3 regions of the Paraburkholderia strydomiana genome follow, and region 3 is predicted to be linked to each of the others. Evidence: predicted binding sites of a transcription regulator. Region 3 holds the regulator's gene; each other region holds the start of a gene.

The links. The regulator LexA, encoded in region 3, represses DNA repair genes until DNA is damaged. The targets are predictions, from matches to a motif close to ACTGTATNNNNATACAGT.
Region 1: a site for LexA is predicted at 8,035-8,052, ahead of imuA (translesion DNA synthesis-associated protein ImuA). Genes of this name have one in related genera too.
Region 2: a site for LexA is predicted at 5,397-5,414, ahead of J2W46_RS06975 (ATP-dependent helicase). Genes of this name have one in related genera too.

Annotation. Positions count from the first base shown of each region.
Region 1 covers NZ_JAVDVL010000020.1:21,203-31,783, forward strand. Annotated here, with positions in the region: gene J2W46_RS32005 (hypothetical protein) at 1-319, opposite strand, end outside; gene J2W46_RS32010 (hypothetical protein) at 834-1,334, shown strand; gene J2W46_RS32015 (hypothetical protein) at 1,447-1,794, shown strand; gene J2W46_RS32020 (hypothetical protein) at 2,032-2,175, opposite strand; gene J2W46_RS32025 (DUF2471 family protein) at 2,363-2,662, opposite strand; gene J2W46_RS32030 (error-prone DNA polymerase) at 2,682-5,825, opposite strand; gene J2W46_RS32035 (Y-family DNA polymerase) at 5,829-7,307, opposite strand; gene imuA (translesion DNA synthesis-associated protein ImuA) at 7,237-7,932, opposite strand; gene J2W46_RS32045 (alpha/beta fold hydrolase) at 8,935-9,453, shown strand; gene J2W46_RS32050 (hypothetical protein) at 9,757-10,296, shown strand.
Region 2 covers NZ_JAVDVL010000002.1:304,018-314,598, forward strand. Annotated here, with positions in the region: gene J2W46_RS06955 (helix-turn-helix transcriptional regulator) at 20-850, shown strand; gene J2W46_RS06960 (AzlC family ABC transporter permease) at 978-1,658, shown strand; gene J2W46_RS06965 (AzlD domain-containing protein) at 1,655-1,984, shown strand; gene J2W46_RS06970 (DUF4088 family protein) at 2,307-3,074, shown strand; gene J2W46_RS06975 (ATP-dependent helicase) at 3,225-5,354, opposite strand; gene J2W46_RS06980 (hypothetical protein) at 5,573-5,854, opposite strand; gene J2W46_RS06985 (hypothetical protein) at 5,936-6,400, opposite strand; gene J2W46_RS06990 (RNA-binding S4 domain-containing protein) at 6,712-6,930, shown strand; gene J2W46_RS06995 (MATE family efflux transporter) at 7,254-8,666, shown strand; gene panS (ketopantoate/pantoate/pantothenate transporter PanS) at 9,133-10,092, shown strand; gene J2W46_RS07005 (phospholipase D family protein) at 10,249-10,581, shown strand, end outside.
Region 3 covers NZ_JAVDVL010000005.1:214,967-225,547, forward strand. Annotated here, with positions in the region: gene J2W46_RS16085 (universal stress protein) at 271-735, shown strand; gene J2W46_RS16090 (DUF2939 domain-containing protein) at 915-1,616, opposite strand; gene J2W46_RS16095 (hypothetical protein) at 1,727-2,095, opposite strand; gene lexA (transcriptional repressor LexA) at 2,203-2,853, opposite strand; gene J2W46_RS16105 (sulfate ABC transporter substrate-binding protein) at 3,160-4,209, shown strand; gene cysT (sulfate ABC transporter permease subunit CysT) at 4,360-5,256, shown strand; gene cysW (sulfate ABC transporter permease subunit CysW) at 5,253-6,287, shown strand; gene J2W46_RS16120 (sulfate/molybdate ABC transporter ATP-binding protein) at 6,287-7,345, shown strand; gene J2W46_RS16125 (CysB family HTH-type transcriptional regulator) at 7,426-8,352, shown strand; gene J2W46_RS16130 (asparaginase) at 8,429-9,460, shown strand; gene lysM (peptidoglycan-binding protein LysM) at 9,586-10,080, opposite strand.

The sequences.
Region 1 (10,581 bases), on a different contig from region 3:
AATACAGCACCGCGGCGCGCGAGATGTCGGCGGTCGTGCCGGGCGGGGGGTCGCGAAGCAGCATGCCGATATCTGCGCATGCGTTCTGGAGTTCGAGGTCCAGTCCAGCACTCTTGTACTCGCGACGGCTCAGGCCTGCCGTCACATACGCCAGCCTCACGAACGCAAACGCACGCGAGCCAAGCTCCGCCTCATTGCAGCCTGTTGTGGCGCAGAAATGCTCGAAATCGTCGAGCGGCGTGTGGCCGAGATCATTCTTAGGAAGGGCGTGCCTGCCGATGACAAGCTGCAGGAGTTCGTCGGGATTTCCGTAGCACATGACCTTTCTCCGTTAGCGACAATGAACGCTCAGCAAGGGGGGTTCCAGCCCGCTTGTCGCGTTCCTAACCGGACACTCCAGTCGGGGGATTTACGATAGGGATTTGCGACCGTGTGGCCTGGGCCGACGTGGGTCCAACGGGTAGACGTCGGACGAGCCACTAGGCAGAAGGTTAGGGGCGTGGTGCAATGCGAGTGGGACTGGCGTACCGCCGGCGCCCGGGGTTTGAATGTGAACTTCCGCACTGCACTCGTGGGAGGGCTGCGCCGTAACGGTGGGCTTGCAACTTAGCGCGGACGCCCGACGCGCGGCGAGCCGGGCGGCGTCCGCATCGCGCCGAGCTTGATCAATGTTGAGCCGCGCCCGGCGCGATCGCCTCGGACGGCCTGTCTTCGGCGGCTGATCAAGAGCCTTACCCGTTCCGGACTGGCGATGCGTAGCTCGGTTACCTTAATTGGATTAGCTGTCAGCACCGATCTTCAAGTACTGCAATCGCAGGATGGCCATTTTCGCGATGAACTTGCAACTCTTTTCCCGGACACAAATTTTGGTGAAAAATCGATGGATTGGCGTGGTCTTCGCGCTCTGCAGCGTTAATGCCTGGGCGCAATTTGACGGCGGGAACATAAATGATATTGTGACCGTCTCGGGCCCTTTGCAAATCGTCAAGCTTGCGCGCGCTACGCCGGACGGCGCGAACTTCAGAGCGACTTTGAACGGTGCCCCGTTCGACCAGCTTTACGGTCTCCGCTTCATTTACTACACCGATTCGCCTGCGGAAGGCAAGCCCGCCTCGCGCGTCGTCGTTGAAGACTTTATGAATGGCTTTTCAGACGCGCCGTCGGTCACCCTATACGACTTCCAAAAGAAACCAGCTACCGCGTTGCCCATCAGTGACAGGCTCGATGTCGACGATGTTCGGTGGACCAAAAATTCCGTTGAGCTGAGTGCAAACGGCCAGTGGTTTGCATTCTCAGGCCACAAGTTGATCCGGATTCGCCCTATAGACAAATGACAATGACGCCCGAAGATTTTCGATTCTCGTTTTCTCCGCATGGAGGCCGTATCAGATACGGCCTCCAGCCGATATCAGGGCGCTAATGAGTGGATCCAAAAGACGACCGTACATGAAAATAGCGATCAAGCACATGGCGCGCGCCGTCGGGGCCTGCCTCTTGTTTCTTACAGCTGCGTGGCTTTTCATATCGACCGATATACCTCGCGCGCCAAGTGTGCCGCCCGGGAGCCGTGAGTGGATCGCCTACGTTAGTGACCATTATTTCGACATTTCGGACGGGGAAGGACACGGCCCCGATCCGGGGAGCGAGGAATGGCTGCACAGCGTGGAGAGGCAAGCGAAACTTCAAGACCACAACGATCTTCCATTTATGGAAGGCTGCAAGATGGTCCAACAGCAGCTCGTGCGCCATGTTTTTATCCTCAACCGGCCGCTGGGCTGGATTTTCATGCTTTGAAAGAGACCGATGGAATGGGGTAAGCCGCCGCGAGGCAAAGACTGGAGCCTTTCAGTCTCACGCTCGTCGGCAGGACACTCTCCGCTGGTACGCGACTCGCCGCGCGGGAGAGTGCCGTTTAGCCAGTCATTCAGCGTGGTGGGCCGTGTTTTCGGGCGCGAGACTGCAGCCAATTTCGGGCAGCTTGGGCTCGTCTCCGCGAACAAGCTGTCTCTCGCCCTGACGTGGAACTGGAACTTAGCGCGGACGCCACACGCGCGGCGAGACGAGCGGCGTCACCCGCCACAATTCGCCATCCTGACTAGCCGTCGCGTACGGCGTCCGCATCGCGCCGAGCTTGACCAGTGTTGAGCCGCCCGTGCTCGTTTTCTGGAAGCCCATCCGCGCTAGCGCCTCCCGGCAAAACCGGCGGCGAAGGGTGGCGTAAATCCTGGGTTGTCTGCGATGCATCATTGCCGCCTCTCAGTCTGTGCGTGTTGGTGTATCTCTTGTAACGCAGGCAAACCTCGTGTCAAGGATAGGGCTCTGCGCGGCAGACGGTACCGCAGGCGCACGCTTGGACTCGCCATTAGTGGACCTGCCGCCAGGCCCGCTCCAGCGCGCCAAAGATAATCGGCACAAAATCGTGCCCCTCAAACGACGCGGGCCGGTCGTCGTTCGGATACTCCAGCACAGCAGGCGCACAGATCATCTGCAGCAACCGGTCGCTGAACTTTCCGCCAGCCGTTACCTCGGCCAGCACCTCCTCTTCCATCTGATGAAGCAGCTTCCAGGTGAGGACGCCTTTCGAGCGATGACGCTCGACAACGCGCGGTATGACTTCCTCAGCGGCCGCCTGTGCATCGAACAGAACGTTGTAGTTCGCCATCGTTGCTTTCCTCCGTTTTTCAGTGAAAATTCCGGCTCGCGGTCGGCAGTTCGCCCAGCAGATGCGACATGTCGACGAGCCGTTGCGCGACAAGGTGGGTCACGTCGCCCTCGCGTTGCCACACGCCATACACAGCGAGCAGAGACGCGCCGAGCGCCTCGCGACGTTGCCGCTCGAGCACCGACTGCCAGACGATGACATTGACCGACCCGGTCTCGTCCTCCAGCGTCATGAACATCACGCCGTTCGCGGTGCCGGGGCGCTGCCGCACGGTCACAATCCCGCATCCGCGCGCGAGCTGTCCATTGCGATAACGCATCAGCGCTTCGGCAGGCATCAGCCGCATGGACAGCAGCTTTTCGCGTAGCAACGCAATCGGGTGACGGCCGAGCGTGAGGCCGGTCGAGCGGTAGTCCGCGATCAGGTCCTGTCCTTCGGTTGGCGCCGTCAGTTCCGGTGCTTCTTCCTCGCGTGTCGTTGCGCGTAATAGATCCTTGTCAGGCACCGCGGCCACTGCCGCCCACAGAGCCTGCCGGCGGTCACCGGAGAGCGGCTTCAGCGCGTTCGCGGCCGCCAGCACCTGCAGGTCGTGGCGGTCGAGCTGTGCGCGGTTGGCAAGATCGGCGACGTCGCGAAACGGCCTGACCGCGCGTGCCGCCTCACAATGCGCCGGGCCGTTTCCTCGCGCATGCCGCGAACGACGGACATGCCGAGCCGCACGGGCGCCATACTGCCATCGCCCTCCATAGCCGCAGCCGCTGATGGTCACATCGACCGGCAGCACGCCAACGCCGTGGCGCTTCGCGTCCTGCACAAGCTGTGAAGGCGAGTAGAAGCCCATCGGCTGGCTGTTGAGCATTGCGCAAAGGAACGCCGCAGGTTCGTGACGCTTGAGCCAGCAGCTTGCGTAGACGAGAAGGGCGAAGCTTGCCGCGTGACTTTCAGGGAAGCCGTACTCGCCGAAGCCCTGAATCTGGGCAAAGATGGACTCGGCGAATTCGCGGTCGTAGCCGCGCTGAAGCATGCCTTCGACTATCCGGTCGTGGTAGTGTTGCAGGCCGCCCTTGCGCTTCCATGCCGCCATTGCGCGGCGCAGCTGATCGGCTTCGCCGGCGCTGAAACCCGCCGCGAGCATCGCGACCTGCATGACCTGCTCCTGAAAGATCGGCACGCCGAGAGTGCGTTTCAGCGCCTGCTCGACGTCGGGGCTCGGGTACGAGACGGGTTCAATGCCCTGCCTACGCCGCAGATACGGATGAACCATGCCGCCCTGGACAGGTCCTGGTCTGACGATAGCGACCTCGATCACGAGATCGTAGAACTCGCGCGGCTTCAGGCGCGGCAGCATGCTCATCTGCGCGCGCGACTCAATCTGGAACACACCGACCGTATCAGCCGCGCAGATCATGTCGTAAGTCGCTTCGTCCTCGGGCGGGATGTCCTGCATTTCGAACGGCTCGCCGCGCTGCTGCGATACGAGCTCGAGCGCGCGGCGGATCGCCGACAGCATGCCAAGTGCGAGCACGTCGATCTTCAGCAGGCCGAGCGCTTCCAGATCGTCCTTGTCCCACTGGATCACGGTGCGATCTGGCATCGACGCGTTCTCGACCGGCACGAGACGGGACAACTTGCCGCGCGCGATCACGAACCCGCCCGTGTGCTGCGACAGATGACGCGGAAAGCCGAGCAGCTGCGCGGCAAGCGTTGCCCACTGCTGGATCATCGGCGTTTCGGGGTCGAGGCCGCTGTCCACGAATCGCCGTATCAAATCCGCGCTCGAATCGAACCAGTGATGTTCCTTCGCGACGCGGTCAACGATGACGGGGTCGATGCCCAGCGCCTTGCCTGAATCGCGGATCGCGGAGCGGGGCCGGTAGGTCGTCACCGCGGCCGCGAGCGCCGCACGGGTGCGGGAGTACTTCCGGTAGATGTACTGGATGACCTCTTCGCGGCGCTGGTGCTCGAAGTCCACGTCGATGTCCGGTGGTTCGCCCCGCTCCTTTGAGATGAACCGCTCGAACAGCATGCTGCTGCGGGCAGGGTCGACCTCGGTGACGCCAAGGCAATAGCACACGGCGGAATTGGCAGCGGATCCACGCCCCTGGCACAGGATGCCCTCGTTGCGCGCGAAGCGCACGATGTCATACACCGTCAGGAAATACGGCTCGTATTTCAGGTCCGAAATCAGCGCGAGTTCGTGTTCGATCTGCACTTGCACGCTGTGGGGAATGCCACGTGGATAGCGGCGCTGCGCCCCCAGGTAGGTTTCCCCGCGAAGGTAGGCGGTTGGCGTCGTGCCAGGCGGCACCAGTTCGTCCGGGTATTCATAGCGCAGTTCGTCCAGCACGAACGAGCACCGCGCGGCGATGTTCAGCGTCTGTGCGAGCGCCTCCGCTGGATAGACATTGGCAAGCCGCAAACGCGAGCGCAGATGCTGTTCGGCGTTGGGCGCGAGTTCAAAGCCGCATTCAGTGACCGGGCGGTTAAGCCGGATGGCTGTGAGCGTATCCTGCAGAGGCTTGCGCGATCGCACGTGGATGAGTACCTGACCTGTCGCGACGACATTCAGACCATGTCGATCGGCGACGTCGAGCACGACATTGCGGTGAATGTCATCCAGCGCCCGCGCGTGCAAGGTCAGGCCCATCCAGCAGCGATTTTCGCCAAACGTGCGTGCTGCCCATTCGGCCTGCGCGTCGAGGCGTGCTTCCTTCGCCGGGAATTCGGGCGTCAGGATGATCAGGCAGTCGGGCAGGGCGCGCAGGTGCGAATACGGCGGGTCCGGATGGTCGAGATCGTGCGGATAGAGCAGGTACGTGCCCTTGGCCGTGCGCGTGCGCGCGAGCGTAATCAGTTCGGACAGGTTGCCGTACCCGTCGCGATTCTGTGCGATCGCCGTGAAGGCAAGGGCAGGGGAGCCGTCCGAGTTGATCAGCCGGAAATGCGCGCCGACCAGCAGCTTGATGCCCGCCTCTTTCGCCGCGACGTGCGCGCGCACGATGCCAGCGAGCGAGCATTCGTCGGTGACAGCGATCGCCTCATAACCGAGTTGCGCCGCGCGCGCGGCCAGTTCCTCGGCATGTGACGCGCCGTGAAGGAACGTGAAGTTGGAGAAGCACTGCAACTCGGCGTAGCCGGGCAGGCCGAACGACGGATACGACATGGCTTATCCGAAGAGACCATGGAGATACCAGCGCGGCTCATCCTCGTCGACCGCGCCTATGCGTTCCCGGAAGATCCAGTAGCAGATGTGATCGTCGGCTTCCGCGACGAAGTAGTCACGTGTGACGGGCTCGCCCTGGAACCATCCCGCTTCAACGCGCTCGCCGGACGACACGGTGCGCAGGGGCGTGCCATAGAAGGGTCGTTCGCCCCGCATCAGGAGCTTCAGCGGCTGTTCCAGCAACCATGCCGGGCGCGGCGTATCGCTCGCCGGCGGCACGTACTTTGTTTTGTTGTCCGTCACGGACACCCAGCGTGCGGCGACTTCCGGCCGGTGGTCAGCAACCGGCGCCGGGCGCAGTACGTTTTCGGGCCCAAGGCGCGCAACCAGCAGTTCGAGCAGCCGAGCGTGATCGGACGCGGTACCGCCCGGCTCTGGAAAGAGCGAATCGGACGCCGCTTCCGCCTCCTTCACCTCCTGTACAACCAGTTGCAGGGCAATGACGGCCGCCGAGAGCTCCGCGCGCGCAAGCCGTTCCTTCAGCAGGCGCACAAGGTGATCCTCGCGCCACGTCGGCTCCGCGAGCGAGACTTCGATGGCGGTCGGCTCGATTGCATCGCGACCGCGCTCGTGCTCGAGCAGCAGAACGATGCGCGTCACGGCAAGCTGCTTCTGCGACAGCCAGCCTGTCAGTTGGACCACGAGCCGGCGCGCCGCGAACAGGCAGGCCTCGGCGTGCTCGATGCGATCCGGCAGTTCCACGCGCGCCTGAAAGGTCGGCGGCGTCTCAAACCATTCATACACTTCGGGTGCATCTCCATTGGCGCGGTCGAGCACATCCCGCAACGCTGTCCCGCAACGCTTCTTCAAACCTGCGCGCGGCAGTCGCATCAGTTGTCCAACCGTTTCGCAGCCAATGCCAGTAAGCCAGTCCATATGGCGACGCGCGGGTGGCGGCAGGCCCACCGGTAATCCGGCCAGCATGCGGTGGAGAGAATCGTGCGACAGCGCCACAGCGCCGCGAGCGCGCGCGAGCAGCCATGCCGCCTGTCCCGTTGGTGCAACGCTGACCGTCGCGGTCACGCCGATAGCATCCGCGACCCGGCGCGCCATGCGGCGCAACGAGCGGATGCCGCCAAAGAGCCGCAGGCTTGCTGACACGTCGACGAGCACAGTACTTTCCTCCGCAATGACCACTTGCGGCGAAAGATTCAACAGGCCTGTGGCGACCTCGCGCACCGTGTTGACCTCGGCCGCGCTGTCGCGCTCATGCATGACAGTAGCGGGGGCGAGGGTGAGTACGCCGCCGCGGCGCATGCCCATACAGATGCCTGCCTCGCGCGCCGGCGCGTCCATGGCGATGACGCGCTCTTTCTCGAGCACGGCAATACCGCTGGCTGGGTCCAAGGTTTCACGCGACCACTTCGGCCGGAACACTTCGAGGCACAGCGCCGGGAGATGGACGCCTAACCACAGTTGCATTGCGTTTTACGTTGAGAATCGGGGAGGGCGTCAGCGGGACGAAGAGGGGCTCATCGCGTGCGGGGCCGCGGCGTTTGATGAAGTGGATATCGACGCCGTCCTTCGCGGCCCGGATCGCAAGCCGAAGCGGCGCCGGCGAGGCGTCGCGCGTCGTCGCAAGCGGTCGCAACATGAAAAAGAGCGACTCGGACGCCTGTGCAGCCAGATGCAGTCGACGCAGCGATTCAGGCCGCACGTGGTTCTGCCAGAAAAGCAGAGCACCGCATGTGCCTGCGCGCAGAACCTGCTCCGCGGCCCACAGCGCGTCAGCCGTGCGGGGCGCCTTGACCGTCATGACATTCGAAGGATCGAGTCCCCACCAGGCGAGAGCCGTCGGTTGAAGGTCATGAGGCGGCTGCAGCATGACAACGGGCCTGGACGACAACTGCCAGAACGCAGGACGAAGCAGCCGTAATTCGCCGCAGCCTGTCTGCTGCACAAGCAGATCAGTCAGTGTGCCGCGTGGCCAGCCGCCGCCAGGCAATTCCCGCGCGAGGTTCTCGTCGCCGCAATCAACGACGCGCGACCGAGCGTGCGCCAGTTGATTGCCGCGCCACAGATTTATTCCCCCTGCCTCCGAATACATAGTTGAGTCGAGGACAGCATCGATGGAGTCCGCCCGTTCATCCGGGGCACGTATCTGCTGAGCGGCGCTGCGAGTGCGATTCAAGATTAAGCTCCAAAAAATACTGTATAAATATACAGTAATTCTGGCGCCAAGATTTCAATTGCGGGTGAGCCCGCCAAGATCCGTCACCATGCGGTGGGGCAACGGTCGGGAGTCAGTCCACAGGCTGGCAAGAGAATCTGGGGAGGTGGCAGTCCGGCGATTAGCCGCCGGTCAGGGTCGTCGTTCAGTCTGGCTGGTCGAGCTCTCGTTCGTTCTCGCTCAATGGCCGGTCTTGGGCAATCAAATTGCGCAGGACACTGCCTCGGCTTGGCCGGCCAGAAGCGGTCGGTCGAGGCCGCCATTCAATTTGCATAACCAAGGTCTCGTCCGCCGTCGCTCAATGGCCGATCGCCGGCGAGCAAATTGGCGGTTGCACTGCCTCGACACGGTCACAACCTGTCATTGGATGACGTGTCCTTGGTGGCGACGGCCGTGCGTCTCCTCGGGAGACTAGATCATCGTTTTCATCAATGGTGCGGAATGAACCGCGTAGTTCCGGCTTTCATAGAACGAAACAGCTTCTGGTCTCGCGTACCGGCGAAGTTCCGCGGCGGAGCCGACGCGGACCCCGGCTGTCCGAAACCGGTCGTCTAGGATGCGAATCGTTGCGCCTCGCTAATGAGAGCGGGGACGTGAGTTGACACATTTATTGCCGCAACGTTGACACATTTAATACGGTCTACGTCTGCGGTTCCTGATGTCGACATATGCAGACGCTGGTAACTATGATCGCCGTCTACGACGGCGACGCTCTGGATCTTCTCGAAGCCCACGGGTTCGATCCGCATGTCGCTGGAGCTGCACTTCTCGCACGGGACATCGCGGCTCTCGTCGCACCAGCAATCCGGCCGCTAATTACGGAGGCGTTGGCACCGGGCGAAGCCTACCCGCTGTTTGTTTGGAGAGGAAGTCGAGGCGTTGGCATTGATGGATGCGGGAATCCCGGGAATTACGCTTCCAGAGCTGCTGCCGTCCTCCTCCGACCGATCGTGGAAGACGTGGCACTTCTCTTTCCACGCAGTCCCTGACCTGCCTGAAATTCTTCTCGAAGGTCGTGAGAGAGCTTACCTGGAATGGTTTTTCTGGAGTAAGACGGCAAATCCAGCGTCCTACAGTGCAGAAGATATTGCCGAGTACCTGAGAACTTACTGTGCACCCGGCGGGGTGCGTTCGGGCCTCGCCTTTTATCGCGCTGCCGCGCTTTCGGGCGAACAAAACCGCGCCCTGTCGCAGGCCCGGACTCTGGCGATGCCGGTGCTCGGTCTTAGTGCCGACCAAGGATCGATTCCAGACATGTCCGCAGCTCTCCGCCCGTTTGGGAACGAGGTGAGAGGGGAAACCATCGCGAATTGCGGGCATTTTCAGCCCGAGGAACAGCCAGAAGCCGTGGCTGAAGCCTTGGCGCGGTTCTTCGATTCCATTCCCAGCATGAGTTGAGGTCGCTAGTTGCAATCGCCCGGGCGTGGGTTGCGCCTCCAGTCATTCCGCTTCGACGACTGTGGAAGACTGCCTTTTTAGTCTCGGTCTGAACCTCGGGAGGACGCTCAGTCGTAGACCGTAATAAAAGCGTCAACGCCCCGAACTAGCAATGACGCGGCGTGGCGCTCGCCGGTTGACACTTTTATATTGCGTTGAATCGTAATAAAAGCGTCAATTGGCGCATGTCCGTATTAAATTCGTCAGTTCGCCTCCTACACTTCGAATTCCGTCCGTAAGCTGTTGATCTTGTGCGCACGCCGGATGACGTTTTATCGGCGCGCCCTGGTTGCGCAGTGGGTGTTGCTCGAAGCCGATCCGTCGGTCATCGCCTTCTGTGAACGGCCGGGTTACATACAGATTGACCGGCACAAGCGACTCGCAGACTTTCTGGCTCGTTACGTTGATCGGAATGAATTAGTTATCCTTGATGATCGATTTTCCGAAGTCGATGTGACGAAGCCAGATCGGGTTCTCGACGCGGACACCTGTACGATTCGGCGGGTTGCGCAGGCCGAACTGGCTGCCGCGCGAATCTGGATTGAGAATTGGCAGCGCATGTTGCCGTGCCTGGTTGCCAACCGGGATCTCGTTCCGTCGACGTTGCCGCAGGCGATCGCGCGCTTCGTGAAGGAGCCTCGAAGGTTGCTCGACATCGAGCGAGAGTTTTCGACCGGAGATCCGGTACTGGTACGCACGGCCGTGTTTGGCCTGCTGCACAACGGACGTGTCGGTGCACCGGAGCTTCGGACACAACCGCTGTCTCTGCTCACGTCGTTCACGGCTTTGGACGCGCAGCCATGAACCGCCGCCGACCCGGTTTTCAGTCGATCCACGTCGGCACTTGGCCGACCGTTACCAGCGCGGAACTCGATGAAGCCGCACGGCGCGATTTCGAAGCGCGTCGACAGGCCGTGGTGCGTTTCGCGGCCGGGGAGTCAGTTGCGACAATCGAACAGGCGACCGGTGTGAATCGCCGGCAACTCTACCGCTGCATCGAAAGGGCAATGCTGCCGCATCCGGACGGCAGGCCCTTCGGTTTTCGTGCGCTGGTTCCCTACATGCGTATCGCGGAATACGTGCGGATAC
Region 2 (10,581 bases), on a different contig from region 3:
GCTGTGCGAGAGCCATGCAATGACCGCCGTCCATCGTTTTCAGAATTCAGCCCGTTACTGGCGCACGCCGCTTCTGCCCGGTGCGGACCTGCTCACCGCTGAATATCACGACCACGAGTTCGCACCGCACTGGCACGATGCGTACACGATTCCCGTGATCGTCGCGGGCGCCGAAGGCTATCGGTATCGCGGTTCGGACTATGTCGCCGAAGCCGGAGGCGTGCCGATCATCAATCCCGGCGAACTCCACACGGGTTCGAAGGCAGTCGAAGCAGGCTGGCGCTATCGCGTAACGTACGCGCCGGTGCAGTTCATCCACGAACTCGCCGATCAGATCGCCGGCAAGCCGCAGCCTTTGCCGTGGTTTGCACCCGGCGTGATCCACGATCCCGACCTTGCCGTGCGGCTCGCGAACGCGCACCGTATGCTCGAAGCGGGCAGCGACGCGCTGGCGGCCGAAGCCGCCACACTCGACGCGCTCTCCACGCTGCTCGTGCGTTATTCGCAGACGCTGCCCGAGCCTTCGCGCATAGCCGCCGACGACGCCCGCGTCGCCGTCATGAAAGAACGTCTGGCAGGCGACCTGCTCGAACCGGTCACGCTCGCCGACGTGGCGCAGGCGGCCGGACTCTCGCCATTTCACGCCGCGCGCCTTTTCAACCGCGCGACGGGTCTGCCGCCCCACGCCTGGCGCAATCAGATACGCCTGCAACGCGCGCTTGCGCCGTTGCGGGCAGGTGTCCCGGTAACAGACGTGGCGGCCGCCAGCGGCTTTACCGATCAGAGCCATTTCACGCGGCACTTCCGGCGCATGTTCGGCGTGCCGCCCGGACGCTGGCAGGGACAGTGATCGTCCGCAAGAACGTACAAGCCCGGCTCTGCCTGCCCCGTTATGCTTCCCGACTCAAAGGAGGCAAGTTTTGACCCACTCAGTCCGTTTAAAGGAAGTCACCACGGGCGCGCGCGACATCATCCCGATGATGGTCGGCTCGGCGCCTTTCGGCGTCATTTTCGGCACGCTAGTCGCGTCCGGGCCGCTGCATCTGTGGCACGGCCAGTTGATGTCGCTCATCGTTTTCGCGGGCTCCGCGCAATTTATCGCGCTCGGGCTGATCGCGGGCCACGCGAGCTTCGCGGTGATCTGGGCCACCACGCTCGTGGTCAATCTGCGGCATGTTCTGTATAGCGCGACACTCGCGCCGCACGTCGCGCACCTTCCGGCGCGCTGGCGCTGGGCCCTCGGTGCGCTGCTCACGGACGAAGTATTCGCAGTCGCGTGGGAGCACTATCGGAACCGCGAGCCGGGCACCGTCGGCCCGCACTACTTCTTCGGCGCCGGTCTCGCGATGTATCTGAACTGGCAGCTCTGGACAGTCGCCGGCCTGCTGTTCGGCGCTGCCTTCCCCGGACTTCAATCGCTCGGACTCGACTTCGCGATGGTCGCCACCTTCATCGCGATCGTCGTGCCGCAACTCACCGCGTTGCGCTACATTGCGGCCGCGGTAACCGCGGGCACGCTGGCCTTCTTCTGGCAAGCGTGGCCGTACAAGCTCGGACTGCTCGCCGCCGTTTTCGCGGGCGTCGTGGTCGGCGTACTGCTTTCCACGCCGGGCTTCGGCTTGCGGCGTGCGCGCCGGTCGGCGGAGGGATCGCGATGAACTACGTCGTTTTGATACTCGGCATGGCGCTCATCACGTGGGTGATCCGCGCCGCCGTCTTCGTGCTCGGCGACCGGCTGGTATTTCCGCCTCTGGTACGCACGGCGCTCGGCTTCGTGCCGGTCACCGTGCTGACGGCGATCATCGTGCCGATGGCGGTCTCGCCGCATGGCGCCGACACCGGTGCCGAACTGACGTGGCGCAATCCGCAACTGGTCGGCGCACTGGCCGCTGTAATCGTGAGCGCGCTGACGCGGCGGCCGCTCGTAACCATCGCCGTGGGCCTCACGGTGTTTTTCGTCTGGCAAGGCGTGGTGCTGCGATAACGCACGTGCGCTCCGGCACGTAAGGGCTCACTCACGCGGAAGCCGCCGGTGGCGGGGCTTCCGCCTTCAACGTCGGCTCCGGACGAGCGTCGCATTACCGTCCAGGCAGTGCGGCAAAGCCTGCCTCATATCCGATAAAACCCTTAAGTTTCCCGTTGATCCGCCGATATGCAGTCGAGGTCCGCTCGTCGGGATACATCCCGTCAGACGCGGCAACAGGCAGGAATCAAACGCGCAGCCATTGCACGTCCAGTCTTCCGGGTCCGCTTGCGACCGGACGAACACGACGAGGCCGCGCGGCAGGACCAAACGGGATAGACACATGGGTCAAATTACCCTCACGCTCAAAGACGAGACCATTGCGACGCTGCGCAAGGATTTCGATGCATTTCTGCGCGTATCGCTGAAGCTCGATCCGCAGTTCGCGACGCCTTCGTTCGAGGACTTTTTGCGAGCGAAGCTGCTCGACAACATGGTGCCGCTGACCGAGCACGCCGTTCAGCGGATGTTGCAGGGCGGCCAGTATGCATGGGCGAAACGCACGTTGGACAAGGAGTTTCCTGACGTCGTCGCGATTCTGATGCGGCAGGCCGGGGAATTCGGTTTCGGCTTTGCAGCGCGCTCGGAGTGGACGCCGGAAGAGTTGGCCAAGCAATGCCGCGACTGGGCGGCGGCGATCGTCAAGGAAGCCGAAGGCGACGCGGTGCTGGTCGACCCGCTCTCGGCACAGATCAAGAGCGCAGTGCAGGATATCCAGGCGCTCGAGGAAATCATGCAGACGCCGGCATGGCGGCTCGTGGAATCGCTGCGTCAGCGTGTTTATGAAGCGAAGGTGGCGTGCGAAACGAGCGTGGGCAGCACCGCCCGCGAAAAGCTGGGCGAACTGCGCGGCCTGCTGCGGCTCGGCATTTCGCACGGCTCGTTCCAGAAGCAGGAAGCGCAACAGATCATGGAATATCTCCGCCTGCTGAAGCCGGAAATCTTCGTTGAGGAACCGTACGACGTGTTTTCGCGGATGGCGGCGTGGCTGCGCAACTTCTTCGTGCCGCCGCGCCCCGCCCCGCAACAGCAGCAACGGCAGTCGCGCTAACTCGGCCCAGCGTCTGCCCACCAGCAGCAGCTAGCGCGTAAAGCACGTTGCCTGCTGCCGAAAGCGATCCAGAGAGCCCTCCGGGAAGCTCCCGCACGGCGACAGCCCGTGCGGCATCGAGCCCCGCCTCGCCGCTCACCTGAGCGCCGCTCAGTCCCACATCTTCCTGAGCCTTGCTCCGATTTCGATTTTTGCCTGCGCCGCCGCGGCAAGCCCCGCGGCCGTCGGCGCACTGGGCACCGGCACGCGCGGCCATGCGTACGCGTCGAACAAAGGCATCAGGTGCGCAGGGATAAAGCGCGTGCGCGACGCCCACACGTGACGATCGCCCATATGCGTCTGGTTGTGCACGTAAAAGCGCTGCGGCACGACGATATGCAGGTCTTCCTTTGCGCGCGTCATCGCCACGTAAAGCAGGCGGCGTTCTTCGTCGATTTCCTCTTCGCTGCCGGTGCCCAGATCGGACGGAATGCAGCCGTCGACCCCGTTCAGCACGAACACGTTGCGCCATTCCTGTCCCTTTGCCGAATGGATGGTGGACAGGATCAGATAGTCTTCGTCGATGAGCGGCACGCCCGATTCGTCGCTCGTGGCATCGGGCGGATCGAGCGTCAGTTCCGTCAGAAAGCGCTCACGCGACGCATACGTGCCCGCAATGCTTTCCATCTGCAACACGTCGGCATGACGGATTGCGGCGTCTTCATGATTGCGCTCCAGATGCGGCTCGTACCAGCGCCTCACCATCTCGAACTCCGCAGGCCATGGCGTCTGCCGCCCATACACGCTCGACATCAGCCTGACGAAGGGATGCCAGTCCTCCTGCGCGCGAGGCGGCGGCGCGAACGCGGCGAGCGTGCCGCCCGCGGTGTCGGCGGGATTGCCCACACCGGCACGCGCGACGATTTCGTCGAGCACTCTCGCGGCCGTGGCCGGCCCCACGCCGGGCAATAACTGTACGACGCGAAAACCGGCCACCCGGTCGCGCGGATTCTCGGCCCAACGCAGCACCGCCAGTACGTCTTTGACGTGCACGGAATCGAGGAACTTCAGGCCGCCGAACTTCACGAACGGAATGTTGCGGCGCGTGAGTTCGATCTCGAGCGCCGCGCTGTGATGCGCGGCGCGAAACAGCACCGCCTGAGACTTCAGTGTCATGCCCTGCTCGCGCGCTTCCAGCACCTGCTCGACGATATAGCGCGCCTGGTCGGCCTCATCGGCGACGGTGACGAGCCGGGGCCGTTGCGCCGACGACTTGTCGGTCCACAGGTTCTTCGTATAACGCTCGCTGGCCAGTTCGATCACCGCGTTCGATGCGGCAAGAATCGGCTCGGTCGAGCGGTAATTGCGTTCGAGCGTGACCTGAACCGCAGGCGGATCGAAATGCGCCGGGAAATCGAGAATGTTGCGCACGGTGGCGCCGCGAAACGAATAGATCGACTGCGCGTCGTCGCCGACCACGGTCAGGCCGCGTCCGTCCGGCTTCAGCGCGAGCAGAATCGACGCCTGCAGCCGGTTGGTGTCCTGATATTCGTCGACCAGCACGTGATCGAAGCGCGCCGACAGATCCGCGGCAATTGCCGGCTCCGCGGCCATATGCGACCAGTAGAGCAGCAGGTCGTCGTAATCGAGCACGCTCTGCTTCTGCTTCGCGTCGACATAGGCGGCGAACAGCATGCGCAGATCGGCTTCCCACTCGCGGCACCACGGGAACGCGCTCTCCAGCACCTGCCCGAGCGACGCGCCGGTGTTCACGACGCGGGAGTAAATCGCGAAACAGGTTCCCTTAGCCGGAAAGCGCCTTTCTTTCGCCGACAAACCCAGTTCATGCCGCACCAGATTCATCAGGTCGGCGGAATCCTCACGGTCGTTGATCGTAAAGGCCGGTGCAAGTCCGATCAGTTCTGCATATTCGCGCAAAAGCCGCGCGCCGACGCTATGGAACGTGCCCGCCCATGTCAGCCCTTGCGCGAGCGCGGCGCGCGTGCCGAGCGCCGTCGTGGCAATACGTGTGACGCGGCGTGTCATTTCTAGCGCCGCGCGACGCGAAAATGTCAGAAGCAGAATTCTGCGCGGATCGGCGCCCTTCACCATCAGATTGGCCACACGGTGCGCAAGCGTGCTGGTCTTGCCGGAGCCCGCGCCCGCAATGACCAGCAAGGCGCCCGGCGGTGAATGAGGCGTATCGGTGCCGAATTCGACGGCCTCGCGCTGCGCGTCGTTCAGCTTCGCAAGCCAGGCGGCGGTATCGGACGGCGACGGCGTTTCTGCGACGGAAAGCACGGTGTTTTAAGGGCGTTGGATGGATCGGGAACGGCGACGCATACTGTATATCCGTACAACCCGCGCGCACAAGCGCCCTTTTTTAGCGTGGCTGCTGCGCAGTCACGCGCGCGCCGCCCCGCACGCCTACGAGCCGAACAAAAGCAACGGCCCGTGTGCTTTACGCAGACGGGCCGTTTCGTTGAGCAAGTCGCACCTGCTCATCAGGAAGCAGGAACCTACTGCTTCTTCGCGTCCTTCAGAGTGGCCTCGGCGTGCGCCTTGTCGGCGTCGGCTTGGGCTTCGGTCTTTTCCTTGTCGGCCTTGGCTTGCGCGACAGCCGCCTTCTTGTCTGCCTTGGCTTGCTGCTTCGCCGCCTTGTGATCGGCGTGCGTGACCGGCGCCGCGGCCGGATCGCTTGCCTGCGCGAATGCGGCCGACGACAGGCAGCCCGCGATCAACAGTGCGCAAAGCCGCGCGGTCGGGGATTTTGCGGAATTAGTAAATCGAGTGTTGCTCATGCGGTTCCTCCTTAACAGTCTCATCAGGTCGAGTCGGGTTCGACGCCGCGGGCTAACCTGAGCCCGCGGCTCCGCCTGCCATTAGTGCTTAACTTCGCCGCCGTCGGTCTGGGCGCCCGCCTGACTTTGCAGGTTCATCTTCATTTCGTTGTCAGCGGCCTGCTTGTCCGCCTTCTTGTTGATCTTTGCGTCGCGCACCTGCTCCTTGTATTCGGACTTGGCAGCCTTCTGCTGTTCCTTCAGCTCGGCCTTCGACGCCTTCTTCGACGCGCGGTACTCCGCGTTAGCCTTCGCGTTGGCTTCGCGCTTTTGTACCAGCGGATCGGGCGAGCCCGAGGCCGTCAGGCGAGTCGGTGCCGGCGTTACCGGCTGCACGCCTTGGGCGGCAGGAGCGGCCGGCGCGACGTCGGCGCCGGGCGTCTGAACCTGTACTTGGGTATTCATGCCCGCAGCCGGTTGAACGGGCTGCGTGGTCTGCGCGACTGCTGCCGTAGCGGCGAATGCGGTCATGGCGGTACCGATCAGGAGCGTACGAATCTGGGTCATGGCAAATTCCTCTCTAGAGTTGTTGTGGCCGGGTCGAAACGCCCTGCATCGCACTGCGGCGCGCTGGACGACCTCCCGGTCTGCTCATAGCCGAACTAGATCCGGCAAGCTTTCCTGCTGAGATGCACTTTACGAGTGAGGTCGTGTTGTGACGACCGGTGTTACGCAACGTTTCACTTTCCGACAAACGGATAACATCTGCTTGCATTTGCTTGCGATGCGTTCACGAAACACTGCGCGAGACAACGCGACTTCTTAGGGGCAAGCTTGTGCTTTATGATGCGAACCCCTTGCCTGAAGGTGCAATGCCCATGCCCAACCTCGATTTCACGCTCACCGGCGACTACGTCGAACTTCACAATCTGCTGAAGATCACGGGGCTCGCGGACAGTGGCGGCTCGGCGAAGATGATGGTGGCGGACGGAGCCGTCACTGTGGACGGCCGCGTCGAAACGCGTAAAACGTGCAAGATCCGCGCAGGACAGGTGGTACTGCTCGGCGACACGCGAATCGCGGTCCACGAAGCCTGACGTCCTGCCGCGCTGGTCCCACGAGATTCCGCAGGAAACTCGCGCACCAAAAATGTGCTTGATCCATCGACTTTGCAGCGGTCACGCAATAAGCTGTTGGTTTCGCTAGACGAACGGCCCCGCTGACATCGCCGACCGTGGGCTCGCCGGGAAACCGTGGCGAGCCGCCTTGATCGGCGTCATTACGAGGCTCGTGAACCGCCATGCGACCGCGAGCCCACGCGTCTCTCGTAGAGCGCGCTTCCGTTGCCTTCGCTGCTTCCAGTGCCGCGGCGGTCGCCAGCGGTCACGGCGTCGTCATTCCGTCAACTTTCACACGCTCCATGACTCAATCCGGCTTCACCCGGGTGGCCACCCGTCCGCCGACCTTGTCCCGCCACGCCGCCGACACCGCGCGGCTCGCCGCGCCGCTCGCCATTGCGCAACTGTCGCAAATGGCCATGGGCGTCACCGACACGATCCTGCTCGGCTCTCTCGGACCGGACGCGCTCGCGGCCGGCGGTCTGGGCGCCAATCTGTTCTTCGTGGTCGTGACGCTACTGCAGGGCGTGCTGACGTCGGTCAGCGTGAGCGTTTCGCATGCGCGCGGCGCGCAGGACGAAAGCCGCGTGCCGCACATCTACTGGACCGGTTTTGTGTTGTCGGTGTTGCTGTCGGTGCCGGCGTTCGCCTTGCTGTCGTTCGCGACGCCCATCCTGCGTGCGTTCGGGGAACCGGCGCTGCTCGCGCATAACGTCGGCGAGTATGCGGCGGTGCTGCGCTGGGGCGCGCTGGGCAGTCTGATCGGCGTCGGTCTGATGCGCTCTTTCCTGCCGGCGATCGGCGCGGCGCGGCGGCTCCTGTGGGTGTCGCTGGTCAGCGTCGGCGTGAACGGCTTTCTCAACTACGGGCTGATTCACGGGGCCTACGGGCTGCCGCGGCTCGGCTTCCTCGGCTCGGCGGCTGCGACGTCCATCACCGTCTGGCTGACCGCGCTCGTGCTGATGGCGCTGTTGCATCTGCGGCCGCGCTATCGCCATTTCGTGGTCGCCACGCGTCCCAACGTCCCGCTGATGGGCGAGCTGTTCGGTATCGGCTGGCCGGTGGCGATCACCTACGGCGTCGAATCGACGCTCTTCCTCGCGACCGGCCTGATGGTCGGGCTGCTCGGCGAGTCGCAACTGGCCGCACATCAGATCGCGCTGAACGTCGCGTCAGTGGCATTCATGGTGCCGCTCGCGATCGGCCAGGCGGCCAATGTGAGAGTGGGCTTCTGGTCCGGCGCCGGGCAGCCGCTCGCCGCGCGTCATGCGGGCTTCGTCGCGCTGGCGCTTGGCGTCGGCTTCATGACGTTGTCGGGAATCGTGCTGATCGCCGCGCCGCATTGGATCGTCGGCCTCTATCTGCACCTGGACGATCCGGCCAATGCGGCGACGGTTACGCTCGCGAGTTCGCTCCTCGGCGTGGCAGCGATTTTTCAGATCGTCGACGGCATGCAAACGGTTGGATCTGGCTGTCTGCGTGGTCTGAAAGACACGCGCATACCAATGATCGCCGCCGCATTCGGTTACTGGGTGATTGGTTTTCCGACCGGCTATACGCTCGCCTTTCATGCCGGGCTGGGTGCTCGCGGTTTGTGGTGGGGCCTCGCGGCCGGACTCGCGAGCGTCGCGCTGCTCATGACGCTGCGCTTTCACAAGCTAAGCCTGCGGCGCGTGCCGGTCGCGGCGGACGCGCCGCCTGCCGCATCGGTCTGAACGCGGGTAACGGACTCGCGGTTTCAGGCACGCCCGCGCTGCGTGACAGGTCCGCTTTAAGGCCCGGCGGCCGGTCTCGCCGCAAAAGGGACAATGGCACAGCGAGCCAACGTCGCGGCAAACCCGTTGCACGCGCAACCATAGAGCCAGCAAGCTGCCGCCCACAACGTTAAAATGCGTGACTTCTTCGGTGCGTGTCGCGAATCCGCGTCCATCCACCGAAGCTCCGCTTGCGCGCCTCACAAAGGACCGCGCTGCCGGCAGGTCCACCATCCGCTGACAACCTGCCGTTCGCTTGCGACTCAACTGCAGCAACCGCGACATAGGGCGCGGCCCGCTCAAAGGCACTCGCTGCAGTCCGTGAGGCGCCGCACCCGGCAGAGCGTCGCCGCCTTCAGCACTGCGCCCGCTTGCGAACGACCAACCTCCGCTTCTCGCCATAAAACATAACCAAGGACCTCGCCCCATGCTTGCCCGCATCACCCGTCTTTTTCCCGTTTGGGCCGTGCTCATTTCGGTTGCAGCCTATTTCTCGCCGGCTTCGTTCACCGGCATCGCCCCGCACGTCACCACGCTTCTGACCATCATCATGCTGGCGATGGGCGTCACGCTGTCCGTCGCCGACTTTCAGCGCGTCTTCACACGGCCCGCGCCGGTGATCGCAGGCATCGTGCTGCATTACCTCGTGATGCCGCTCGCCGCCTGGGTCATCGCCAAAGCCTTGCGCATGCCGCCCGACCTGACCGCCGGCATGGTGCTCGTGGGCAGCGTGGCGAGCGGCACGGCATCGAACGTGATGATCTATCTGGCGCGCGGCGACGTCGCGCTGTCGGTGACGATCAGTGCGTTGTCCACGCTCGTCGGAGTCTTTGCGACGCCGCTTCTCACGCGCCTTTACGTGGATGCGTCGATCGCCGTCGACGTCCACGGCATGTTGATGAGCATCCTGCAAATCGTCGCGCTGCCGATCGTGGTCGGCCTCGTGGTGAATCACCTGTTCGGCAAGACGGTTCGCAAGATCGAGCCGGTGCTGCCGCTGGTTTCGATGGTCGCGATCCTGCTGATCATCGGCGCGGTGGTGGGCGGCACGCAAAAAAGCATTGCGTCCGTCGGCCTCGTGGTGATGCTCGGGGTGGTGCTGCATAACGGCATCGGCCTGCTCGGCGGCTATTGGGGCGGCCGCCTGCTAGGTTTCGACGAAGCCGTTTGCCGCACGCTTGCGATTGAAGTCGGCATGCAGAACTCGGGCCTCGCCGCGACGCTCGGCAAGCTCTACTTCACGCCAATTGCCGCGTTGCCCGGCGCGCTGTTCTCCGTCTGGCACAACCTGTCGGGGTCGCTGCTCGCGGGTTATTGGGCAGGGCGCCCGGCGAAGGGCTCGACGTATGCCGAAGGCGAACGCGGGCTGAACACCGAACGCGTCTGACGGTTTCGAGCCACCGCTCATCGCGGTCCCAGACGCCGCCGGCGTGCCGCGGTGCACAGTCCGGCGGCGCGATTCCCCTTAGAATGGATTTCTCGGCAGCGCGGCTGAAGCATCTGCGCTGCCGTTACGAAAAGCCTGAACAACAAGGGGAAAAGCGTGCAGTGGCATACAGAACAAAAGCAGACCGCGACGCAACTTAAGCGCGCAATCCGCTCCGCCAGACATTTTTTCTTGCTGTGCTGCACGTCGGCATTTCTGACTGCGTGCGCAACCAAACCTCCCGCCACCGCGTTCGACCGCCCGGTCACTCACGCGTTATCACCGACCGAAAACACGCCGCTTCGCGCGGCGCTTGAACCGCTCGAAGCCGCTCATTCGGGGGAATCGGGTTTTCGTGTGCTCTCGAGCGGCACGGACGCACTGCAGATGCGCATCGCGCTCGCCCGCGCGGCGACGAAAACGCTCGACATGCAGTACTACATCGCGAAC
Region 3 (10,581 bases):
GGATCGAGGCTCAGGCAAAAGAGGCGAATCGACGGGAAGGCTGCTCATTCTAGGTCATCAGCCGGGAAATGGCGGTTTAAGGAGCGCCCCGCGCTGTGGGTTCTTGCACTGCCGCAAAGGCGTCGCCGGCGTTGTCCTCACCGAGTGTGCCTCGTATGCACAAGGCCGGGGCGTGCAGCAATCGCACTTAGCGTTTTCCATCCCTTGCAAGCTGAATTGCGGCGCACCATGATTGATTCAGACCGCGCTTTTGCGGAAAGGGGGAGAACGATGGCGAGCTACCAGAAAATCCTGCTGTGCTACGACGGCTCGCGCGAAGGCCGCAAGGCTCTGCGTTGCGGCGCCGACCTTGCGCTGGATCTGAAGGCGCAAACGCATCTGCTTTCGGTGGTGGACATGCGCTCGAGCATTGCGCAAAGCGCGGGCCTGCTGACGGACGTCGCGTGCGGAAGCTTCGAAAAGACCGCGCGGGACATCCTGCAAGAGGGCGTGGACTGGCTGACTGAGCGCGGTGTCAACGCGCAGGGTCACTTTGCGTTCGGCCATCCGATCGACGAGATCGCCAATCTTGCCAACGAGTTGCACGTTGACCTCGTGGTGGTGGGCCACCGTTGCCGCACGGGCTTGTCCCGATGGTGGATGGGTGCCGGCAACACACCGCTGCTCGACCGGGTGTCATGCAGCATTCTGGTCGCGTGCTCTTCAGCGCATGAGCAGCAGCAGGAAGCGGCCTGACGATGCGGTTCGGGTGCACGGCCACCCGCGCCAGGCGTGCAGCCTTCGTGCGGGTGGGTGCTCGTGAGCTTTGGTCCGGATGAACGCGGAGGACGGAGTAGCGGGCGGCGCATGCATTACGAGTGCATTGCGTCAGATCGGCCGCGTGCGCGTTCGATGTGTCAAGCCGCGCCTGGCGCTCACTCGTTCAGATTGACCGCCGCCAGCTTCCACGTGAAAAGACCCTCGCGCATGAAGATGGCGGAGTAACGCGCGTCCCCCGCACCGTGCTGGTATGTGACGGCGAACTCGTTGATGCCGCGATAGCCGGCCGTGGTTTGCGGCGGTTGCGGCGGTTGCGGAGGTTGCGGTGACGTGGGCCTGCTAACCGCGTTGCCGCTCGGATCACCCGTAGCGCCGCCGGGCGTGCTGCTGTCCGCGCCGGACGATCCGGGGGCGGGCGCATTGGCAGCGGGCGGATTGCCGGTGACCGGCGCGGCGTTGGGCCGCTCACCCGGCTCGCCGCGCGGCGGCATGCCGTTCAAAAGCGCAGCCACGCCGTCGGGTGTTGCATACGCGTCGACGAGCGGGCCGATCAACGCGACGCCAATCATCGCGCCGATCGCAGCCAACGGATTGCCGTTTCCGTGTGAGTCCAGCCGCCGCGTCAGCAAGCCGGTGACTTGCTGCTTCAGGCTCTCGCGCAACGCGGGAAAATCGACATACCGATTCACCGTCTGCGCGTCACGTGCGTCGGCGGCGCGTTTGAGGTTGTTGAGCGCGATATACGGGGAGGCATAAGCGAAGCCCAACGCCGCGATCAGCGCGATCACGATCAACGTGACGGTAAGCGTGACTGCAAGCGGACGGGCGCTGCGCTTCCTGGGTGTTGAAACTGCCATCGAGCGGAAATCTCCATCAGGTGTGATCTAACGTGGACCGCAACCGCGCTGAAACGATCCGTGCGCTGCCACAAACCATGTGAGCGACGCGCCCCACACCTCACAACTCATCAGGACTCGAAGACCGCTCCGTGGACGTTGGTTTCCTCGGCGATGCAACGGTCAATCATGCGGCACACCGCGTCTACAGTGCCGACCATGATGAGCCGCGACGGCCCGTGGTACACGCGCACCGGCGCACGGCGCTCCGGCTCGGCAGTATTGAGCCCCGAGTTCAGCGACACGCGGGCGAATGCGGGCAGTGACGACGGCAATGAAGACGGCAACGCGGCCTGCCGGTCGGACCCACGAGCGGGCGAGTCGAACAGCGACGCGGTAGCGGCCGTGGACGCTTCGATCAGTGAGCAAGGTACCAGCTTGCGCAGATGGCGCAGACGGCCGAACTGGCGAAACGGCAACAGGCGGGCAAGGCGTTCCATGAGTCTCTCCGGGCGATTCAACATGAGTACTGCTTTAGTCGGTGAGCAGGCGAACGGTTGGCTAATGACGCACTGAGCTTGTCGCTCATTAAGCCAAACCGTTGCTGTCAGAATTCGCCCGGGCGGATCAGCCCGACAGCGATGCCTTCCAGCGCGAAATCCGCGCTGCCTGTCTCAACGAAGATGTTCTCGTAATCGGGGTTCTCGGCAATCAACTCGATACCGTTCGCGCGGCGCTTAAGGCGCTTGACCGTGACGTCGTCGCCAAGCCGCGCAATGATGATCTGGCCGTCTTTGGCCTCGCTTCTTTTCTGCACCGCAAGCAGATCGCCGTCGAAGATACCCGCGTCGCGCATGGACAGCCCGCGCACCTTGAGCAGGTAGTCGGGCTTGCTCGAGAAGAGCGCCGGGTCGCACGCATAGTGTTGGGCGATATGTTCCTGCGCGAGGATCGGGCTACCGGCGGCAACCCGGCCGATAAGCGGCAGCGACAGCTGCATGATGCTGGCGTGCGGCAACGTGAACTGATGCGGCGCCTCGTCCGGGCCAGCAAGCAGGCGAATGCCGCGCGACGCGCCGGCCGCGAGTTCGATCACGCCCTTGCGTGCAAGCGCCCGCAGATGCTCTTCAGCCGAATTGGCCGAGCTGAAACCCAGTTCGGCGGCGATTTCCGCGCGAGTGGGCGGAAATCCGGTGCGCTCTATGGCCCGGCGAATCAGATCGAAAACCTGCTGCTGTCGTGCGGTGAGTTTGGTCATGGCGCCACTGTATGGATGAACAGGTGCCTGTATTTTTATACAGTATCCGGCGCAATTCAAGCTTTACTTTAAGTTTGCGGCTCGACCCCTCGCTGCAACGTCGTAAATCGACGTCAAGACATCCGTTTTCATGCCGCAACGCCTTATCTGGCTGTCATTACCACTTTTGCGTATTAAAAAATGAATAAACATTATTTTTAATGATGAAAGCCCCCGGATAGACTGGCCTCCAGTCGCTCATGTGCACGTGACCCGACGCAAAACAACACACGCTGTTTCAGCGCACCAACACGCGGAGAACTTGGCATGAACAATCACGAAGCGGGCCGGGCAGGCAGGAGCCGAAAACTTATCGCAGCGCTCGCGTTCGGCGCGGCAGCCGCGCTTGGCGTCCTTGGCGCGGCGGGCCAGGCGCAAGCCGCCGACACGACGCTGCTCAATGTGTCCTACGACCCCACTCGCGAGCTTTACCAGGATGTGAACCAGGCTTTCGCCAAAGAATGGAAGGCGAAGACCGGCGAGACCGTCACCTTCAAGCAGTCGCACGGCGGCTCGGGTGCTCAGGCGCGCTCGGTGCTCGACGGCTTGCAGGCCGACGTCGTGACGCTCGCGCTCGCTTATGACATCGACGCCATCGCGAACAAGGGTTTGATCGATAAAGGCTGGCAGAAGCGCTTGCCCGACAACGCGTCGCCGTACACGTCGACGATCGTGTTTCTGGTGCGCAAGGGCAATCCCAAGCACATCAAGGATTGGGACGATCTGACCAAACCCGGCGTGTCGATCGTGACGCCGAATCCGAAGACCTCGGGCGGCGCGCGCTGGAACTATCTCGCGGCATGGGCGTATGCAGCGCATCAGCCGGGCGGCAATGACCAGAAGGCCAAGGAGTTTGTCGGCAAGCTGTACAAGAATGCCGGCGTGCTCGATTCCGGAGCGCGCGGCGCGACCACCAGCTTCGTGCAACGCGGCATCGGCGACGTGCTGATTGCGTGGGAAAACGAGGCGTTCCTGTCGCTGAAGGAATTCGGTCCGGACAAGTTCGAAATCGTCGTGCCGTCCGTGAGCATTCTGGCCGAGCCGCCGGTAGCCGTGGTGGATAAGGTCGTCGACAAGCATGGCACGCGCAAGCTGGCCGAAGCGTATCTGAACTTCCTGTACAGCGAGCAGGGCCAGGAAATCGCCGCGAAGAACTTCTACCGTCCGCGTTCGAACAAGGTTCCGGCCGAACTGACCTCGAAGTTTCCGAAGCTGAAGCTGTACACGGTCGACGATTCGTTCGGCGGCTGGGCCAACGCGCAGAAGACGCACTTTGCCGACGGCGGCGTGTTCGATTCGATCTACCAGCCTCAGTAACACCGCCCAGGTCCGCGCTGCGGCAGGCGCGAACCGAGGCAACGCGACGCGCCACGGCGCGTCACTTTCCGGAGCGCGCCGCTGGCGCGCTTTTGGCCGATCAGGACCAGGCGGCCGGCAACACGAGCATCAACCGAAAGAGTATCGAGCATGACCACGTTGACCTTCCGCAAACCAAGCGCCTTGCCCGGTTTCGGCCTGACACTCGGCATCACGGTGGCTTATCTGAGCCTCGTGGTGCTGATTCCGCTCGCGGCGACTTTTCTGAAGACAGCCACCCTCGACTGGAGTCAGTTCGTGCGCGCCGTCAGCTCGCCGCGCGTGCTGGCCTCGTACCGGCTGACGTTCTTCTCCGCGCTCGGCGGCGCACTGATCAACGCGGTGTTCGGCTTTCTGGTCGCATGGGTGCTCGTGCGGTACAGGTTTCCGTTCAAGCGCATCGTCGACGCCGTAGTCGATCTGCCGTTCGCACTGCCCACGTCGGTGGCCGGCATTTCGCTCGCGGCCGTGTACGCGGGCAACGGCTGGATTGGACAGTTCCTGGAGCCGCTCGGTCTGAAGGTCGCCTTTACGCCGGTGGGCGTGCTCGTCGCGCTGACCTTTATCGGTTTGCCGTTCGTCGTGCGCACGGTGCAGCCGGTGCTCGAAGAGTTCGAGCGCGAGCAGGAAGAGGCTGCCGCTTGCCTCGGCGCATCGCGCTGGCTGACGTTTCGCCGCGTGGTGTTGCCGGCCGTGTTGCCGGCGCTGTTGACGGGCTTTGCGCTCGCCTTCGCGCGCGCACTCGGCGAATACGGCTCGGTCATTTTCATTGCAGGCAATGTGCCGATGAAGTCGGAAATCACATCGCTGCTCATCATCACGAAGCTCGAGCAGTATGACTACGCCGGCGCGACGGCGCTTGCCGTCGTGATGCTCGTCGTCTCGTTCCTGATGCTGCTTTTCATCAATACGCTGCAGTGGTATCTGCAGCGCCGCACGAGCCGCGGCAACGCAGGTCCGGCGCCCAGCGCCGCGAGCGTTGCAAGCATTGGCGGAGGTGCGCAATGAGCCGCCATTCAGCAGGTCACGTCGATAACGCCGACGGCGTCACGCCGCACGCCGTGGCTCCGCGCGCGCCACTGAACATTGCGCGCCGGCCCGATCCGGTCACCGAACCGCCGCTTGTCCGCTGGATTCTGACCGGCATTGCGCTGCTGTTTCTTGGGCTCTTTCTCGTCGTGCCGCTCGTCGCCGTGTTTTATCAGGCGTTGAACAAGGGGCTTGGTTTTTATCTGGAGTCGCTCGCCGATCCGGATGCGCTGGCGGCCATCAAGCTGACGGCAATCACAGCGGGAATCGCCGTGCCGCTCAATCTGGTGTTCGGCCTCGCGGCTTCGTGGTGCATCGCGAAGTTCGAGTTTCGCGGCAAGGCGCTCCTCACCACGCTGATCGATCTGCCGTTCTCGGTCTCGCCCGTGATCTCGGGTCTCATCTACGTGTTGATGTTCGGCGCGCAAGGATGGTTCGGTCCGTGGCTGCAAGCGCATAACGTGCAGATCATCTTCGCCGTGCCCGGCATTGTGCTCGCAACGATCTTCGTGACGTTCCCGTTCGTCGCGCGCGAACTGATCCCGCTGATGCAGGCGCAAGGCAACGACGAAGAGGAAGCCGCGCATGTGCTCGGCGCGTCCGGCTGGCAGATCTTTCGCCGCGTCACGCTGCCCAATGTGAAATGGGGCCTGCTGTACGGCGTGATTCTGTGCAACGCCCGCGCGATGGGCGAGTTCGGCGCGGTGTCGGTCGTATCGGGCCATATTCGCGGCCAGACGGACACCATGCCGCTGCACGTCGAAATTCTCTACAACGAATACAACTTCTCGGCGGCGTTCGCCGTGGCGTCGGTGCTGGCCTTGCTCGCACTCGTGACGCTCGCACTGAAACTGCTCGCCGAGCGTCATATGTCGGCGGAACTGTCGGACGCCCGCGACGTGCCGGCGCACGCCGGACCCGTCACGCTGCCGTCCGCTTTGCCGTCGACCGCGCAGTCGCTGAACATGCAATCTTCGCAGCAACACCCGCTCAAGCAAGGAGAGCTGTAATGGGTATCACCGTACGTAACCTGCAGAAGCGCTTCGGCGATTTCGTCGCGCTCGATAACGTTTCGCTCGATTTTCCGCCGGGCGAACTGGTTGCGCTGCTCGGGCCCTCGGGGTGCGGCAAGACCACGTTGCTGCGCGTGATCGCGGGCCTTGAGTATGCGGACGGCGGGCAGGTCGTCCTGCAGGGCCAGGACGTCGCGACTGTCGGCGCGCGTGAGCGCGAAGTGGGTTTCGTGTTCCAGCACTACGCGCTGTTCCGTCATATGACGGTGTTCGAGAACGTGGCGTTCGGGCTGCGAGTGAAGCCGAGGAAGGAGCGCCCGTCGGAAGCGGTGATTCGCGAGAAGGTGCATGAGTTGCTCAAGCTCGTGCAACTCGACTGGCTCGCGCAGCGCTATCCGTCGGAATTGTCGGGCGGGCAGCGGCAGCGTATCGCGCTCGCTCGCGCGCTTGCCGTCGAGCCGAAAGTGCTGCTGCTCGACGAACCGTTCGGCGCGCTCGATGCCAAGGTCCGCAAGGAATTGCGCAGCTGGCTGCGGCGTCTGCACGACGATCTGCATATCTCGACGATTTTCGTCACGCACGATCAGGAAGAGGCGCTCGAAGTGGCGGATCGTATCGTCGTGCTCAATCGTGGACACGTGGAGCAGGTGGGCAGTCCGCAGGACGTGTACGACCATCCGCAAACGTCGTTTGTGTATGAGTTTCTCGGCGCGGCGAACCGCCTGCACGGCAACGTCGACGCGAGCGGATTCGTGGTGGACGGCGCGGCGTTGCCGGTCGCCATCAGCACCGACTTCAGCGGTCCGGCTTTCGCTTATGTACGTCCGCACGACTTGCAGTTGTATCCGCAGTCGGCGGGGCACCGCGAGGGTATCGTCGTCGATGTGCGGCGCGTCGTGACACTGGGCGGCTCCGTGCGGGTCGAACTCGCGGGCCGCGAGGGCAATCTGCTCGAAGCCGAACTCGATCGGGAAGCATGGCGCGAGTTGCGTCTCTCGATCGGCGACGGCGTGACGGCGGTGCCGCGCGCGCTGCGGGTCTTCCCGGCGCAATGAGCGCATGACCCGATGCGACCCAACGCGAATGAACTGAATAACTCGAACAACTCAACTCTCGCTGAACCGGACACTTCAAGATGAACTTCCAGCAATTGCGCTTCGTGCGCGAGGCCGTGCGTCAGAACATGAACCTGACCGAAGTGGCGAACGTGCTCTACACGTCGCAGTCGGGCGTGTCGAAACAGATCAAGGATCTCGAGGACGAACTCGGCGTCGACATTTTCATTCGACGCGGAAAGCGGCTCACGGGTCTCACGGAGCCGGGCAAGGCGGTGCATCAACTGATCGAGCGGATGCTGCTGGACGCGGAGAATTTGCGCCGCGTCGCGCGTCAGTACGCGGACCAGGACAGTGGCCATCTGGTGGTCGCGACCACGCACACGCAGGCACGCTACGCGCTGCCGAAGGTGATCCGTCAATTCACCGAGGTTTTTCCGAAGGTGCATCTGGCGCTGCGCCAGGGCAGTCCGCAACAGATCGCGCAGATGATCATCAACGGCGAGGCGGATATCGGCATCTCGACGGAAGCGCTCGACCGTTTCCCCGACATCGTCACGTTTCCATGCTATTCGTGGCATCACGTCGTGGTCGTGCCGAAGGATCATCCGCTCGTCGGCCGCCCCAATCTGACGCTGGACGAAATCGCCGAATTCCCGATCGTCACGTATGACCAGGACTTCACGGGCCGCTCGCATATCGACCAGGCGTTCGCGAAAGCGGGGGCGCTGCCCGACGTGGTGCTGACCGCGATCGACGCCGACGTGATCAAGACGTATGTGGAGCTCGGCATGGGTATCGGCGTGGTCGCGGCAATGGCCTACGACCCGAAGCGCGACAGCGAACTGGTCGCGCTCGACACGCAGCACCTGTTCGAGGCGAGCACGACGCGGGTCGGCTTGCGCAAGGGCGCGTTTTTGCGCGCCTATGCGTACCGGTTGATCGAGATGTTCGCACCGCAACTGACCGAGGCGGAAATCGCCGCGCAGTTGCGCGAGGCAGTGTGAAGCGCTGACGGGGAAAGCGGCCTTGGCCGCTTCAAAGGCGCGCGACGGCGGCGCGTCATCGCTTACAATCGCCGCCATGAACGCACAGACTTCTTCTTCCTCTCCTGGCGCCGCCGCGTTGCTGCCGCGCATCGCCGTGCTCGCCACCGGCGGCACGATTGCCGGCGCGGCCGCGGACGCCACCAATACGTCGGGCTACCAGGCAGGCGTGGTCGGCGTCGAGCAATTGCTGGCCGTGGTGCCGGCGTTGTCGACGGTAGCCCGCATCGCGCCGGAGCAGATTGCGAGCGTCGACAGCAAGGACATGGCGATGCCGCTATGGACCGCGCTCGCGCAACGTATCAACGCACTGCTTGCTGACGCCGACATCGACGGCGTGGTGGTCACGCATGGCACCGATACGCTCGAAGAAACCGCGTATCTGCTGCATTTGACTGTCAAGTCCGACAAACCGGTGGTGCTGACAGCGGCAATGCGCCCCGCGTCCGCGCTCTCCGCCGATGGACCGCTCAATCTGCTGAACGCCGTGACCGTCGCGGCAAATGCCGGCGCGCGCGGACAGGGCGTTCTCGTTGCATTCAACAACAAGATTCACAGTGCACGCGACGTGGTCAAGACGAGCACCTATGCCGTCGATGCATTCCAGTCGCCCGAAGTCGGGGCGCTTGGCTGGGTGCAGGACGGGCGCGTCGAATTTCAGCGCAGCGTCGTACGTCCGCATACGTTGTCCACTGAATTCGTGATCGGTGCGAACTGGCCGCATGTGGAAATCGTCGCGAGCTATGCCGGCGTGTCCCGCATTGCTGTCGATGCTCTCGTGACAGCCGGCGTGCGCGGCATCGTCGTTGCGGGCACGGGTAATGGTTCGATTCACGCGTCGCTGACGCAGGCTCTGGCCGATGCCGCTTCGCAGGGCGTCGCGGTAGTGCGTTCGTCGCGTGTGGGCTCAGGCCATGTGATGCGCAACGGTGCGGCCGCCGACGATGCACTCGGCTTTGTCAGCGCCGGCTCGCTCAATCCGTACAAGGCGCGTGTGTTGCTGATGGTGGCATTGGCCGCTGGCGGCGCCGGACCTGTCGCTTTGCAAAAAGCGTTCGATACGTATTGACGCCTCGCGGCGTTCAACGGAAGTTGTCAAAGAAAAACGCGGCGCTCGAGTAATGACTTCGAGCGCCGCGTTGCGTTTTATCGCAGTGTTTTTGCCCGCCCGAGGCGGGCATTTGCAATCAGCTATTAAGCAGCCGGAATCACCAGCACCTGGCCGGGATAGATCTTGTCCGGGCTTTTCAGCATCGGCGTATTGGCCTGGAAGATCACGTCGTTTTTAGCGCCGCTGCCGTAGTACTTCTCCGCGATCTTCCACAGGTTGTCGCCCGGCACCACCGTGTGGAATTGCGTGGGCGCCGCGGCGGGGGCGGTCACGCTCAACTGGTCGTCGACCTTGTCGACGTTCTGCACATTGCCGGCTGCCACGAGGATCTTGTCCTTGGTCGGCTGGTCGGCGGCTTCTCCCGATACGGTGACCGTATGGCTCGTGCCGTCGTAGGTCACCTGCAGATTCGTTGCGTCCAGACCCTGGCTGCGGATGTAAGTGGCGATCGCGTCGCCTGCGGTCTTGTTCAGCGCGGCGAGGTCCGGTGCGGCGGGCGCGGATTCGGCCTTGGCCGTCGTGGACGCGGCGCTGAACAATTTTTCGCCGGCTTCCTTGATGAAACTGAGAATACCCATCGATCACACTCCTCATGTTGGTACGCAAGCATGCTTTGCGTACGAGTTAAGCACTCGTTGCGATGCTGAGCACGCCGCACAACGCGAACGCGTTGATCAGGCAGCAGGCGCGCCCGTATGCATGCAACGACTCACGAGTGTAGGAGATAGCGGGTGACGAAGTGTCAAGAAAGGTGAGGAAGCGGCCACGAAGTTGCAAGCAAATGCAAACGTGCGTGCATCACGGCGCCGCATGAGGGCGCACTACGCCATTGAGTGGCGGAGAAAACCTGAGAATGAATCCGACAGCCGGACACCCGACGACGACGTCTGACCGACCAAGGCTTCCCCGGCGCCGCCGGGTGCCGCTGCGGACCCCACTTTGCCGCTCTCAGCCCAGAGCGGCACGATTTGCCCGTTCCGCCGCGATGCCGCGCGACAAAACGGACGCCCCACTTGCGATTGCCGTAGCGTTGACGAGGCAACATCTGCGGCAACCGGTATTACCGGGCTATTTACGCT